Microscilla marina ATCC 23134: one gene and its partners. The protein of the gene in region 2 interacts with the protein of the main gene of each other region in a pairwise test. Links are inferred from orthologs where the notes say so. Each region holds a gene or a part of one and is shown on either strand. Other genes may lie near its edges. The genes, in order: ftsZ, M23134_RS21740 and ftsA.

Evidence for each region.
Region 1: the proteins of M23134_RS21740 (region 2) and ftsZ interact in binary tests that used the Escherichia coli proteins (3 or more experiments, as listed by UniProt). The link is inferred for Microscilla marina ATCC 23134 from one-to-one orthologs.
Region 3: the proteins of M23134_RS21740 (region 2) and ftsA interact in binary tests that used the Escherichia coli proteins (3 or more experiments, as listed by UniProt). The link is inferred for Microscilla marina ATCC 23134 from one-to-one orthologs.

What each region holds. Positions count from the first base shown.
Region 1 is NZ_AAWS01000010.1:64,286-69,806, reverse strand. Bases 2,677-5,521 are described here. They hold ftsZ (cell division protein FtsZ), read right to left. Parts: upstream 4,994-5,521; coding sequence 3,359-4,993; downstream 2,677-3,358. Other genes in these bases: ftsA (cell division protein FtsA), read right to left, coding at 5,268-5,521; M23134_RS10850 (IS1634 family transposase), read left to right, coding at 2,677-3,123. Outside these bases: M23134_RS10860 (hypothetical protein), read right to left, coding at 1-370; M23134_RS10855 (DUF2306 domain-containing protein), read right to left, coding at 424-1,083; more of M23134_RS10850, read left to right, coding at 1,474-2,676. UniProt on the Escherichia coli protein: Essential cell division protein that forms a contractile ring structure (Z ring) at the future cell division site. The regulation of the ring assembly controls the timing and the location of cell division.
Region 2 is NZ_AAWS01000025.1:95,318-100,799, reverse strand. The notes cover bases 1,443-4,248. They hold M23134_RS21740 (rod shape-determining protein), read left to right. Parts: upstream 1,443-2,235; coding sequence 2,236-3,261; downstream 3,262-4,248. Other genes in these bases: mreC (rod shape-determining protein MreC), read left to right, coding at 3,790-4,248; purH (bifunctional phosphoribosylaminoimidazolecarboxamide formyltransferase/IMP cyclohydrolase), read left to right, coding at 1,443-1,738. Outside these bases: more of purH, read left to right, coding at 215-1,442; more of mreC, read left to right, coding at 4,249-4,629; M23134_RS21730 (hypothetical protein), read left to right, coding at 4,622-5,137; mrdA (penicillin-binding protein 2), read left to right, coding at 5,134-5,482. UniProt on the Escherichia coli protein: Forms membrane-associated dynamic filaments that are essential for cell shape determination. Acts by regulating cell wall synthesis and cell elongation, and thus cell shape.
Region 3 is NZ_AAWS01000010.1:62,464-65,380, forward strand. It holds ftsA (cell division protein FtsA), read left to right. Parts: upstream 1-759; coding sequence 760-2,076; downstream 2,077-2,917. Other genes in the region: murC (UDP-N-acetylmuramate--L-alanine ligase), read left to right, coding at 1-13; M23134_RS10835 (cell division protein FtsQ/DivIB), read left to right, coding at 1-752; ftsZ (cell division protein FtsZ), read left to right, coding at 2,351-2,917. UniProt on the Escherichia coli protein: Essential cell division protein that assists in the assembly of the Z ring. May serve as the principal membrane anchor for the Z ring.

The DNA of each region.
Region 1 (5,521 bases), on a different replicon or contig from region 2:
CCGAAGTATTTACCCTAAACTCGCATACTACTTTGCCTTTACATCCCGAATACAATCTCATCTTGCCTACAAAATAAGGGCTCGCTTCTGCGGGTGACTCGTATATGGCATAACGTAAACCACTAGGGCAACGGCTAATCATCTGGCGTTTGAGGTTTACTTTATAACGCCTCGCCAACGGTTTCGTTAAGTTTTCGTGCACAAACAAGCGCCCTCTGGAACTCAATTGAACCCGGTCTTTTTTATCAATCAATGTTGTTTTCGCCTTTACTGGTATTTTATCAACACTACGCGAAATCATTGCTGTGGTAAAAAGAACTACCAGTGCCAACGTTGACACCCCTAAAACAGTTTTTTTTATATGCTTCATAATACTTGTAATTTGATATTATAACTTCGATTTGTTAAATAATTGTATATATTTTAGAGACTTTTAGGCGCTAACCTCAACAACAACTCGGCTATCAATAAATTAGGCACCCAATTAATCCAGGAGGTGACCACCACCGCCAGTTCTGGGTCCATAGTGGGCAAGCCAAACTGCCCTATGCCATAGGTGAGCAAAGGCATGTACAGCCTTAGTGTCACTGCAGAAAACACCAATGCATAACTTCGCACCATCCACTTGCGATGTGCCACAAAGTCGCGTTTAATAGCGGTTTGTAAGGCCAAAAAAGTAGTAATAAACCACAACCATGCTAGTATAAAAAAGGCCAATTGTGCCCAAAAACCTCCATTGGCAAAAAATGCCATATATAAACCACTGGGGGCAGCCAAAAACAAGATAGTAAAAACATACGCTTTGCCTACCTTTCGGTGAAGTTTTGGGTAACGATGACGCAACCTGGGTACAAACTGAAAAGGACCAGTAACCAAACAGATAATGCTAGAGGTAATGTGTACGTAAAAAGACGCCATCCAGGTAAGGTTTTGAACCAGGTTTCCCTTCCAAAGCAAAAACTCTACATCGGTACGAAAGGAAAAGTAATCGAGTACATTCAAAAATACCACAATGCTCCAGAATACAATCATTAACCACCCTAAGCGAAAACCCCAAAGTTGTACTTTATTTTCTATGGCCATATAAGTATATATGCTACAGTAAGTTTTATTGGTTTATACGTAAGACAAATAAAAGCGTGGAAGGGAGTAGAAGAAAAGGAGTATTTTTATTGAAAAAAATGACTTAGTGATCTTTCATAAATAATTTGAGCCATTAAAGTGTATCTATTGCCCTCATTCTTCTCAAAAAAAAAGTTTCATAGTTTTGGCTATGCACCGTTTTTTTGAATCGTCTGAGAACAATATATTTTCTTGAATTGGAACATCTTATTTTTTCCAGATCACTTACCCATTAAATGGCGCCTCTAGCCGACTTTCCGCACGTATGTTCGGGAAAACAAATAATTGATGTAATCACTTGATTGCAAAAGCATTATTTTTTTATGTCGACCAAAAGTTTTACTTTTTGGTATGCAATCATTTCCCATAAGTAAAAACCTTGACCACTTAGGGTTGGTAAGTGGCATGTGTGATCGTTTAAACTTGAGCTCTAAAATAGATGAGCTTTTACCTAACACCAATGGGCTTCATCAAGTAAGCACAGGTACTTGCGTCAAAGCCTTGATTTTAAATGGTTTAGGTTTTGCCGAGCGTCGCTTATACCTGAGTCCTCATTTTTTTTCTGATAAGCCTGTTGCTCACTTATTAGGAGAAAATCTAAGCGCAGAAATGTTCAATGATGATCGTCTTGGTCGTTGCTTGGATGATTTGTATGCCTTTGGTGTAAGTGAGTTATTCAGCCATTTGGCTGCACAGAGTTATGAAATACTGGGTTTGTCAGAAGAAGTAGACTCAGAGTTTCGCCACTTGGATGCGACCAGTTTTGGGTTGGAAGGGCAATATAATAGTGAACTTAACGAAGCAGAGGTTTCTTGCCTTCACATCACCCAAGGTTACAGCCGGGATCACCGCCCTGACCTAAATCAGGTAATGCTTAACTTGGTAGTAGAAAACTCCTCAGGCATACCTTTGCTTATGGAAGGTTTGCATGGCAATACAAGTGACCAAACAAGCTTTGGTCAAACCATTGATGATTATGTAGAACGTTTGCAGAATAATGGTCAGCCTATATGTTGGGTGGCAGATAGTGCCTTATACACTGAGGAAACCATCGGTAAAATCTCAGGTCGGCATTATTGGATCACCCGTGTTCCTTCCAAGCTTACTGCTGTTCAAGAATTACTCCTACAGGTACAGCCAGAGCATATGCAATTCTTCACAGAAGAAAAATTGAAAAACTACCGCTACCAGAAAGTATGCAACAGCTATGGAGGTGTAAGACAAGAATGGATGGTTGTCTTTTCTGAGGCAGGTTATAAGCGGGATGTTCATAGTTTGAAAAAACGTTACCTAAAAAAAAGCAGTGAAGAGCACCAAGACTTTATCAAGCTTTGCAAAAAGGTTTTTAGCTGTAAACAGGATGCAGAAAAAGCCTGGGAACAATTTTCAAAAAAGTGCCAGTACTTGTCAATAGAAGACCTGAATTTTCAACAAGTCAAGGGGTTTAAAAAACCAGGTAAACCTCCCAAAGGAGCTCAAAAACAGACCATAGGGTATCGTATTACAGGGTGTCCACTAACCAAACTCACACACTATGAACAACTAAGACAAAAACAGGGCAAGTTTGTGATTGCTTCCAATGATACAGCACAAAGGTGGGGGAATGGACATAAACTACTGGCTTACAAAGGACAATCTAATGTCGAGAAAGGTTTTAGGTTTTTGAAAGATAAAGCTTTCCTTGCTGATAGCTTCTTTGTAAAAAAGCCAGAGAGACTTGAAGCTATACTCATGATTATGGCATTGTCGCTGATGGTGTATGCAGCTTTGGAGAGAGAATTAAGAAAAAACCTGCAGCAGGAAAAGGAGTTTGTCCTGGATCAAACTAAAAAAGAAACTCAAAAACCCACAATGAAATGGATTTTCGAGTTTTTTAGAGGCATTCACTGCTTGTGGGTTAATCAAGAACAACCTATGCTCATTCTTAATATGAATGAGATGCATACAAAGGTCATTAGGTTACTGGGGCAAGAAGTTAGGAAATACTATCTCCTTGAATAAACGCCTCATAAACAGTGGTTTAATAAATTACTCGGTTTTAGCTACACAGGTGCGGAAAGTCGGCTCTAGCGGAGGTACTTCTTCAAAACTTCTCTTCGAAGAAGTACCATAACTTTGACCGTTTCTATGGTACACTTTATTTTTTGTATTTTGAAAAAGGGCAAAAAAAAACTTCTTCCTTGTAAATATTCAAGGAAGAAGTTATCAGGGGCAACTGGTAAATCACGTCAAAAACTTAGTCAGTTTTGTCAGTAAAAAACTTGTTGTTACCCAGTATTTCGTTTTCGTCGTTTATGTTATAACGCGATATATTATTTTCAGAAGAATGCGGTGGCTCTACTAATTTGACCCCACGACGTAAATAAGCCGGTACGTCTATTTTATCTTTAAAGCCTTCGTTCTCAAAATTTTTGCTCAACTTTTTCAGTTTATTGATTCGCTCATCTGCTTGTTTTATCAACTGCTGGCGCTTTAGGTCAATTTCTGACAAAGGTGGCGATTGAACTGGCGGTTCTTCTTGTTTTTCTATTTCAATTTGTTCAACTTGGGGAGTATTTATGTCCTCTGGTTCATCAGTCAAATCTTTTTTTTTGACGTTAGAAATTGGATCCTCCTCTGAGGCATCATCATCCAGGTCATAAATGACACGTTGGGGCTCTGACGGCTCTTCTATTTTGGGCTCTTCTACTTTTTTAGGTGTATTTGCCTGGCTGTTGCCATTAAGATTAAATACTACGTTTCTCTCTTCTACTTCTTCCTTTGCCTTGTTTACCATTGGTGGTGGAGTAGACTCAACTACAGGAGTATTGATTACTGGAGTAGCAGGAGTGTTTGTTATTGGAGTATTTTGTACAATTGGCTCAGTTTTTTTGGGTTCATTAGAAGCCAGTCTTTCTTCACCTTTAAAGCCAGTAGCAATAATAGTAACACTGATGCAGTCACCTAAAGCAGGATCAATACCATTACCAAAAATCAAATCAGCATCTTCGCCTATTTGATCCTGAATATAATCGGTAATATCGGTTAACTCGTCCATTTGTAACTCAGAGGTTTCGCCAGACATGATTGAAAGCAATACTTTCTGAGATCCGTGAATACTTCGGTTGTTTAATAATGGAGAATTCAATGCCTCTTGGGCAGCTCTTAACGCACGATTTTCTCCTTCGGTTTTAGCAGAGCCCATCACTGCTGCACCAGAGTCGCGCATTACAGTTTTTACATCCTCAAAGTCAACATTGACATAACCAGGTACTGTAATAATTTCAGCAATCCCTTTGGCTGCAGTAGTTAAGATACTATCTGCTTGAGCAAAGGCTTCGCTCATTTTCAGGTTGCCATATATTTCGCGGAGTTTATCATTTGAAATTACCAACACTGTGTCACAATGTTGTTTCAATTGATTAATTCCATTTTCTGCGTGTTTACGTTTTTTCTTCCCTTCAAAAGCAAATGGAGCTGTTACAATGGCAACAGTCAAAACCCCTAATTCACGAGCAATCTCAGCAATAATAGGTGCGGCACCAGTTCCGGTACCTCCTCCCATACCCGCTGTAATAAATAGCATACGGGTGCTTAAGCTCAATAAATCTCGAATATCTTCTTTACTTTCTAAAGCTGCTTCTCTGCCTTTTTCAGGATTAGCACCAGCTCCCAAACCTTCGGTAAGTGCGGTGCCAATTTGTAATTTGGCGGGAACAGAACTCAAGGACAGTGCTTGAATGTCTGTGTTACAAACGAAAAACTCTACATCTTTAATACCACGATCGAACATGTGATTCACCGCATTGCTCCCTCCTCCTCCAACACCGATCACTTTAATTATAGAGTTTTCATTGGCAGGAATGTCAAACTTGTAGTTGTTTTGTTCCATACTTTTTAGGGTTATTTGTGCAACTATCTCAAAATGAGAGATTTAGCGCAACCAACTGATAAAAACCTGATTATCAGCCTATTATGTGCCATTTATATACGATAGATCAAATGATTTATTTGATTTAGATCGAAATATAAGCTATTGAACCGAGATAGTCAAATAATTGATAATCTGTTTTTTACAAACGTTTAAGCCTTTTTTAATGGCTTTTTATAATTGGTTGCCTATGGTGAACCTTCCTTTTTAGAAGAAGCCACTCGACCAAATCCACTTAATAGTTATTTTTTTTGTCATCAAAGTCGTCAATTAACAGTCCTTTGGTACGTTCTATGATTTTCCGGAAAAAATCACCCCCAGAAGCTTGTTTTGCTTTTGTTTTTGTTTTTGAAGTTGCTGTGTTGTTATTAATCTGCGTTTGATACTTTGTATCCCTATCATCTAAAGCTCTGAAACCAGCCATTACCAGCCCTATGGTAGTTGCATACATTGGGCTCTTGGCAGCTTCTACTTTCGTTTTACCAAGGT
Region 2 (5,482 bases):
CAGAATGCTAAGTCTTTAGCTCTCAAATAGTTACTTGATAAAATTTCGTGCAATAAAAACAGTGGGTTAGGTTTAATTTTCACACATTCACACAACCTGATTAAGTCGTTTCCCACCAGATTTATTCTTACTTAATGTTTATCAATACAATTTGGCAAAAGACCTGAGAGTTAGAAAGCAAGGCTGAGACAAAACCCCAAAATTTTAGTATACATTGAAAAAGATAGAATCTGCCCTGATTTCAGTTTTTCACAAAGAAAAACTAGACAAAATTGTCAAGCTTTTAGATCAAAACGGAGTCAAAATATACTCTACTGGTGGCACCCAAAAATTTATCCAATCACTTGACGTAGAAGTACACGCTGTAGAAGACCTCACCGGATACCCTTCTATTTTGGGAGGTCGGGTAAAAACCTTACACCCTAAAGTTTTTGGAGGTATTCTTACCCGCAGAGAAGAAGCACAAGACACCGTTCAAATTGAGCAATACGAAATCCCTTCTATCGACCTGGTCATCGTAGACTTGTACCCATTTGAAGACACTGTGGCTTCGGGTGCCAGCGAGAGCGACATCATCGAGAAAATAGACATTGGGGGTATTTCGCTAATAAGAGCTGCCGCCAAAAACTTTAAAGATGTGGCAGTGCTTGCCTCTCGTGAACAATACGACGATTTTAATGCCTTGCTTGAACAAAACCAAGGGGCTACCTCTTTGGCAGACCGCAAGCGTTTGGCTGCTCAGGCGTTTGACATTAGCTCTCATTACGACACGGCTATTTTCAACTATTTCAATCAAGACGCTGAACTTCCTCGTTTCAAGCAAAGCTTCCGCCAGGCAAAAACATTGCGTTATGGAGAAAACCCTCACCAAAAAGGGCACTTTTACGGTAACCTTGACGAAATGTTTGACCAACTGCATGGCAAAGAATTATCTTACAACAACCTAGTAGACGTTGATGCGGCAGTGGCATTGATGGAAGAATTTGACGAAACAGAAACGGCGTATGCCATACTCAAACATACCAATGCCTGTGGAGTAGCCACTGGCAGTACCCCCAAAGAGGCTTACTTAAGAGCACTTGCCGGGGATTCGGTTTCGGCTTTTGGTGGGGTAATTGTTACTAACAACACCGTAGACGCTGAAACTGCCGAAGAATTGCACAAATTATTCTTTGAAGTTTTGATTGCCCCCGATTTCAACGCAGATGCGCTGGAGATTCTCAAAGGCAAGAAAAAACGGATTTTGTTAAAAAAGAAAACAAATTTACCCGCTTCTCCGTTGTTCAAAACTTTGCTTAATGGAGTGATTGGGCAAGACAGAGACGCAACCATAGAAAGTGCTGCCGATCTGAAACCTGTGACGAAAAAAGAGGCTACCGCCGACGAAATAAAAGCTTTGGTGTTTGCCAGCAAAATAGCCAAGCACACCAAGTCGAACACTATAGTACTGGCCAAAGACAATCAGTTGTGTGCCAGTGGTGTAGGACAAACGTCGCGAGTAGATGCGCTTAAACAAGCCATTATCAAAGCCAAACATTTTGGTTTTGACCTAAATGGAGCTGTGATGGCTTCTGATGCCTTTTTCCCTTTTCCCGACTGTGTAGAAATTGCCCACGAAGCAGGCATCACAGCCGTAATTCAACCGGGGGGCTCTATCAAAGACCAAGCATCTATCGACTATTGCAACAACAACGACATAGCAATGGTCTTTACTGGGGTTCGCCATTTTAAACACTAATAAAAAGTGCATACACAGGTTAAAAAGCCTGCTTATAACTATCAATCAAGCTTTTTAGCCTGTATATGGCTTACTTTGTTACCTTTACGGAAGTAGTAAATCAGTACTTAAGAATTTTGTAGGTTACTGTTGGCTATTCCAAAATATTTGCCTAGCGTAGTGGTTTTTTAATAAAATAGCGTGTTGGATACCTGACAGGTTCTAAAACACTTGATACAAATATTAAATCTCAACTGCCTATACTAGAATCTGATCGTAATAACTGTCTGTTTTGACTTTATAGTACTCTTTGTTATGCTTTGTTAATTTTGGTTAGCCGTAGCTGTGGCTACAACTGCAAAAACCGATGGCTAAAGCTTCGCTTTGCCGAGCTCTGCCAAAGGCTAATTACCTCACATAACCTTGAGTTCCTTTGCCAAAACTCGACACTTATTTTGACCAAGCTCCTAAGGGCAAATACTATATCTGAAAAGTTTTATAAATATTGCAAAACTACCATGGGATTATTTGATTTTTTTACTGGCGACATCGCCATCGACCTTGGTACTGCCAACACTCTCATTATCCACAAAGATAAAGTTGTGGTTGATGAACCCTCTATAATTGCCATAGATCGAAAAAACAGTAAGGTAATTGCAATTGGCAAACAAGCCATGCAAATGCACGAAAAAACCCACCGGGAAATAGAAACTATCCGCCCTTTGAAAGATGGTGTAATCGCAGATTTTACTGCAGCTGAGCAAATGATTCGTGGTTTGATCAAAATGATCAACTCAGGAAGTCGTTTTTTCACACCCTCTTATCGAATGGTGATTTGTATTCCTTCTGGTATTACCGAAGTAGAAAAAAGAGCGGTAAAAGACTCGGCTGAACACTGCGGTGCACGCGAAGTATATATGATACACGAGCCTATTGCAGCCGCTATAGGTATTGGTATCAATATAGATGAGCCAGTGGGTTCTATGATTGTAGACATTGGAGGTGGTACTACCGAGATTGCCGTAATTGCCCTTTCGGGGATTGTATGCGAGCAATCTATCAAAACTGCCGGGGATGTGTTTACTCAGGACATTCTAAACTATATGCGTCGTCAGCATAACCTATTGATTGGTGAGCGTTCGGCTGAACGTATCAAAATGGAAGTAGGTTCGGCAATGGCTGAGCTCGACGAACCACCTGCCGACTACGAGGTAAGAGGACGCGACCTGATGACGGGTATTCCTAAAACAATCAAGGTGAGTTATTCTGAGATTGCTTTTTGCCTTGACAAGTCTATCTCTAAAGTAGAAGACGGGGTGTTGAAAACCCTGGAAATGTCTCCTCCAGAACTTTCTGCTGATATTTACAACAATGGTATTTATTTGACTGGTGGTGGAGCATTGCTCAAAGGTTTAGATCAGCGTTTGGCGCTTAAAACCAAGCTACCTATACATATTGCCGATGATCCATTAAGAGCTGTAGTACGAGGTACTGGTATTGCCCTAAAAAACCTTGAAGCATACAAACCAGTATTGATGAGCTAGGGTACTAGTAACCTACTTAATTGAAAGTATACTAAGTACACTGTAAAATAAATATCTTATGCTTTTTTCGGCTTCTTTTGCCCTCTGACTTCTCTTTACAAAAATCGCGTAGCTTTGGCTATGCTCTATTTGTAAAGATCGCCAGCAAACAAAATAAACTCGAACTAAATAACAACTTACTTAATTTACAGTGTACTAAGTTTTTTAGTGCTAATATACGCCTTATAATAATTTCTTTTGTGTATATGTTAAAATACATGGAAGAATTACTTATTGCTTGATTTTCAGGCAGTACTTGGTGTATATTAGCATTTTATTTTGGAGTATAACCAAAGTTTTTATTTACAGTTTTGTAAAATCACGCGAGTTTGCCAACAAAACCAAAAACTAACAAGGCAATACTTAAAATGGTTAGTAAGATAATACCATCGTACTCAGTCCCCGGAACCAAGTGGCAAATCCCGATTTATCGGGTATCTTTATAAATACTGAGAGTAAGGGACATTTAAATTTGTCAGAGTAAAAAATATGCAATCGCTATTTTTATTAATCAAAAGATTCAGGACTCCCATTTTATTCCTGCTACTTGAAATTTTCTGCCTGATATTAATTGTTACCCGCAATAAATATCAAAACACTATTTTTTATAACATTTCGAGCGAATATACCGGGCAACTGTTAGGTGTGTCGAACAGTGTCTGGGAGTATTTCAACCTGAGAGATGTAAACGAAAAATTGGCACAGGAAAATGCCCAGTTACGCTATTTGGTGGCAAAAAAACAATTTGCCAAAAATGCCCAGGTAGTCCCCATTCGCGATTCGCTCATTGTAGCACAGTACCAATATGATGTGGCCAAGGTAGTAAACAACTCTACCCATAAACACAATAATTATCTTACGATTAACCGAGGGAGCCTGCACGGTATAAAACCTGGCATGGGGGTCATTTCTCCAGAAGGAGCAGTAGGCAAGATCAAATCTTGCTCTAAGCACTACTCTATTGTAGTGTCACTGTTGCACTCTAAAATGAGGATTTCGTCAGAGATCAAAAAGAACAATTCATTGGGCTACATACAGTGGCAGGGAGGCGACCCCTCTCAAGCCAAAATGCTGGACGTACCCCGACATTTGAACGTAGTAGAAAAAGACACCATCGTTACCTCTGGCTATAACAGTACTTTTCCGGCAGGCATTACCATTGGTGTAGTAAAAAAAGTAGGTAGAAAAGCAGAAGAAACCTTTTTTGACATTGATGTACAGCTTGCCACTGAATTCAATCAGTTGTCTTATGTATATGTCATCAAAAACAGATTAAAATTAGAACAAGAGTCGCTTGAGCGAGAGTCATTTGAAGATATAGATGAATAACAAAACCATAGTAACCCAAGTAGTATACTTTGTACTCTACATCATTTTACAGGTATTTTTTGCCAAAAACCTTGAGTTATTTGATGTAGCCTTTTGCTTTGTGTACATCAATTTTATTTTAAACCTGCCCCAGGACACCAAACGTGATGTTTTGCTGTTTTCAGGTTTTTTGCTGGGCTTTATAGTCGACTCTTTTTACAATACCTGGGGTATTCATAGTGCTGCCTGTGTACTCATTGCCTTTATCCGACCCTTTGTGCTAAAGGTAGTGACTCCTAAAAATGCAGGTGATGACAATGATCTAAAAGAGCGAAGCCTGCTCAGGTTTAGTTTGTATGCCATCATTCTTATTTTTATACACCATAGTATGATCTTTTTTATAGAGATTGCACATTTCAAATTGTTCTTCCATACATTGGTTAAAATATTTTTTAGCACAATTTTCACTTTTGTATTAAGCGTTATTATTCAGTACTTATCGCCTAAAAAAGCAACAAAACAAGCATGAACGACAGTAGAAAATGGATTATATTGGGGCTATTTACGGCTACCGGGCTTACCTTCCTTATCAAGCTGTTTATGATCCAGGTTTTGGTAAGCGACTATAAAATAAAAGCCGAAAGCAATGCCATACGTTCTATAAAAATATACCCACACCGAGGACTCATTTATGACAGAAATGGTAAGCTGTTGGCTTTCAATACTCCAGTGTATGACCTGATGGTAGACCTTAAAAAAGTAAAGATAAAGGATACCCTTGCCTTTTGTAATTTTTTGAGCATAACCAAAGCCCAGTTTGACAAAAACATGAAGCGGGTAAAAGTACGTGGCAAGCAGCCCAAGGCTTTTCTAA
Region 3 (2,917 bases), on a different replicon or contig from region 2:
AATTAAGATTTAGAAAAAATGTTGTAATTTCTTTTTGGGTTGTAATTATTTTCTTGGTGTTTGGCTTTATCGAAATCAGACATAATGGAAGACTATGTACTGATATTCAGATAAATATTGAAAACGAAGCGGATAATTACTTTTTGTCTACCGAAGACGTCATCCGCCTAATGACCAATGGAGGAAAAGAAAAAGTGCTCAATAATAGCTTCAGTAATATCTCTATCAAAACCCTGGAAAAAAGAGTCAAAGAGGGGAACGCATTTGTAGAAAAATGTCAAATAGCAAGAAATTTGAAGGGAGTATTGTTTGTAGATGTTACCTTGAAACGCCCCATAGCCCGATTTATAAGAAAAAGCAAGGCAGATGTTTATGTAGACAATAATGGGGTGGTGCTTAACGTTTTAAGAAAATTTACAGCTAGAGTATTGCTGGTAACTCAAAGCGAGCGAACTGCTCCTCTTGATTTCAAACGCAATAAACAAGACAAAGAGTTACTTGAAATGATCAGGTATATTTACCAAGATCCCTTTCTCAAAGCACAAATAGCTCAAGTAGATGTGCTTAAAAACCAAGATATGATACTGTATTTACAATTAGGCAAACAAGTGGTTGACTTTGGTAATTTAAACCAATGGAAAAGCAAACTTGATAGATTTAAGGTTTTTTATAAAGAAATACTTCCTCGAAAAGGCTGGAATGCTTACCGTAAGATCAGCTTGCGTTTCGACAAACAGATAATTTGCGAATAATACTGACATGAAAGATAAAATTGTAGTAGGATTAGACATAGGCAGCACTAAAATATGTGCCCTGGTAGGTAAAAAAGACCAATTTGGTAAAATAGAATTACTAGGCATGGGCAAGGCGCCGTCAGAAGGGGTAACCCGTGGAGTAGTAATTAATATCGACAAAACTGTGACTGCTATCTCAGAAGCCATCGAAGAAGCTGAGCAGACTTCTGGCATAGATATACGCATTGTAAATGTGGGTATTGCCGGGCAACATATCAAAAGCCTGAAACAGAATGGAAGTATTACCCGTGATTCGGCAGAGAACGAAATAACTCGCAATGATGTCAATCGTTTGATCAACGACATGTACCGTATTGTAACACCACCTGGTAACGAGATTATTCACGTGATGCCACAAGACTATACGGTTGACTTTGAGACTGGTATCAAAGAGCCAATAGGTATGTCGGGTATCAAACTCGAAGCTGATTTCAATATCATTACAGCCCAAACCAGCGCCATCAACAACATCAACCGTTGTGTGAAACGTACCGGACTTGAAATAGAAAACCTGATACTAGAACCTATAGCTTCCAGCTTGTCGGTGCTTACCGACGAAGAGCGTGAAGCTGGGGTAGTATTGGTGGATATTGGAGGAGGAACTTCTGACGTAGCTATATTTTATGAAAATATTATACGCCATACCGCCGTTATACCTTTTGGAGGCGATATTATAACCTCTGATATCAAAGAAGGTTGTAGAATAATGACTGGACAGGCCGAAAAACTCAAAGTAAAGTTTGGGAAAGCAATTGTCGAAAAAGCCAACGTAAACGAGTTTGTGTCTATTCCAGGTCTGAGGGGGCGTTCACCCAAAGAAATATCCGTACGTAATCTGGCACACATTATCGAGGCGCGTATGCAAGAAATCATAGAGTCAGTGCACCAAGAGATTATTAAATCTGGTTACCTCAATAAGCTGGTAGGCGGTATTGTAATTACTGGTGGTGGGTCTCAATTGAGAAACTGCAAGCAGCTATTTGAGTTTATGACTGGAATGGATGCAAGGGTAGGTTACCCGAATGAGTACCTTGGTAAAACGAAAGTAGAAGCTGCCAAGAGCCCAATGTATGCAACTACCATAGGGCTGGTAATGGCTGGTTTCAGAGCTTTAGATGATAGGGATACAAAGTATCAAACGCAGATTAATAACAACACAGCAACTTCAAAAACAAAAACAAAAGCAAAACAAGCTTCTGGGGGTGATTTTTTCCGGAAAATCATAGAACGTACCAAAGGACTGTTAATTGACGACTTTGATGACAAAAAAAATAACTATTAAGTGGATTTGGTCGAGTGGCTTCTTCTAAAAAGGAAGGTTCACCATAGGCAACCAATTATAAAAAGCCATTAAAAAAGGCTTAAACGTTTGTAAAAAACAGATTATCAATTATTTGACTATCTCGGTTCAATAGCTTATATTTCGATCTAAATCAAATAAATCATTTGATCTATCGTATATAAATGGCACATAATAGGCTGATAATCAGGTTTTTATCAGTTGGTTGCGCTAAATCTCTCATTTTGAGATAGTTGCACAAATAACCCTAAAAAGTATGGAACAAAACAACTACAAGTTTGACATTCCTGCCAATGAAAACTCTATAATTAAAGTGATCGGTGTTGGAGGAGGAGGGAGCAATGCGGTGAATCACATGTTCGATCGTGGTATTAAAGATGTAGAGTTTTTCGTTTGTAACACAGACATTCAAGCACTGTCCTTGAGTTCTGTTCCCGCCAAATTACAAATTGGCACCGCACTTACCGAAGGTTTGGGAGCTGGTGCTAATCCTGAAAAAGGCAGAGAAGCAGCTTTAGAAAGTAAAGAAGATATTCGAGATTTATTGAGCTTAAGCACCCGTATGCTATTTATTACAGCGGGTATGGGAGGAGGTACCGGAACTGGTGCCGCACCTATTATTGCTGAGATTGCTCGTGAATTAGGGGTTTTGACTGTTGCCATTGTAACAGCTCCATTTGCTTTTGAAGGGAAGAAAAAACGTAAACACGCAGAAAATGGAATTAATCAATTGAAACAACATTGTGACACAGTGTTGGTAATTTCAAATGATAAACTCCGCGAAATATATGGCAACCTGAAAATGAGCGAAGCCTTTGCTCAA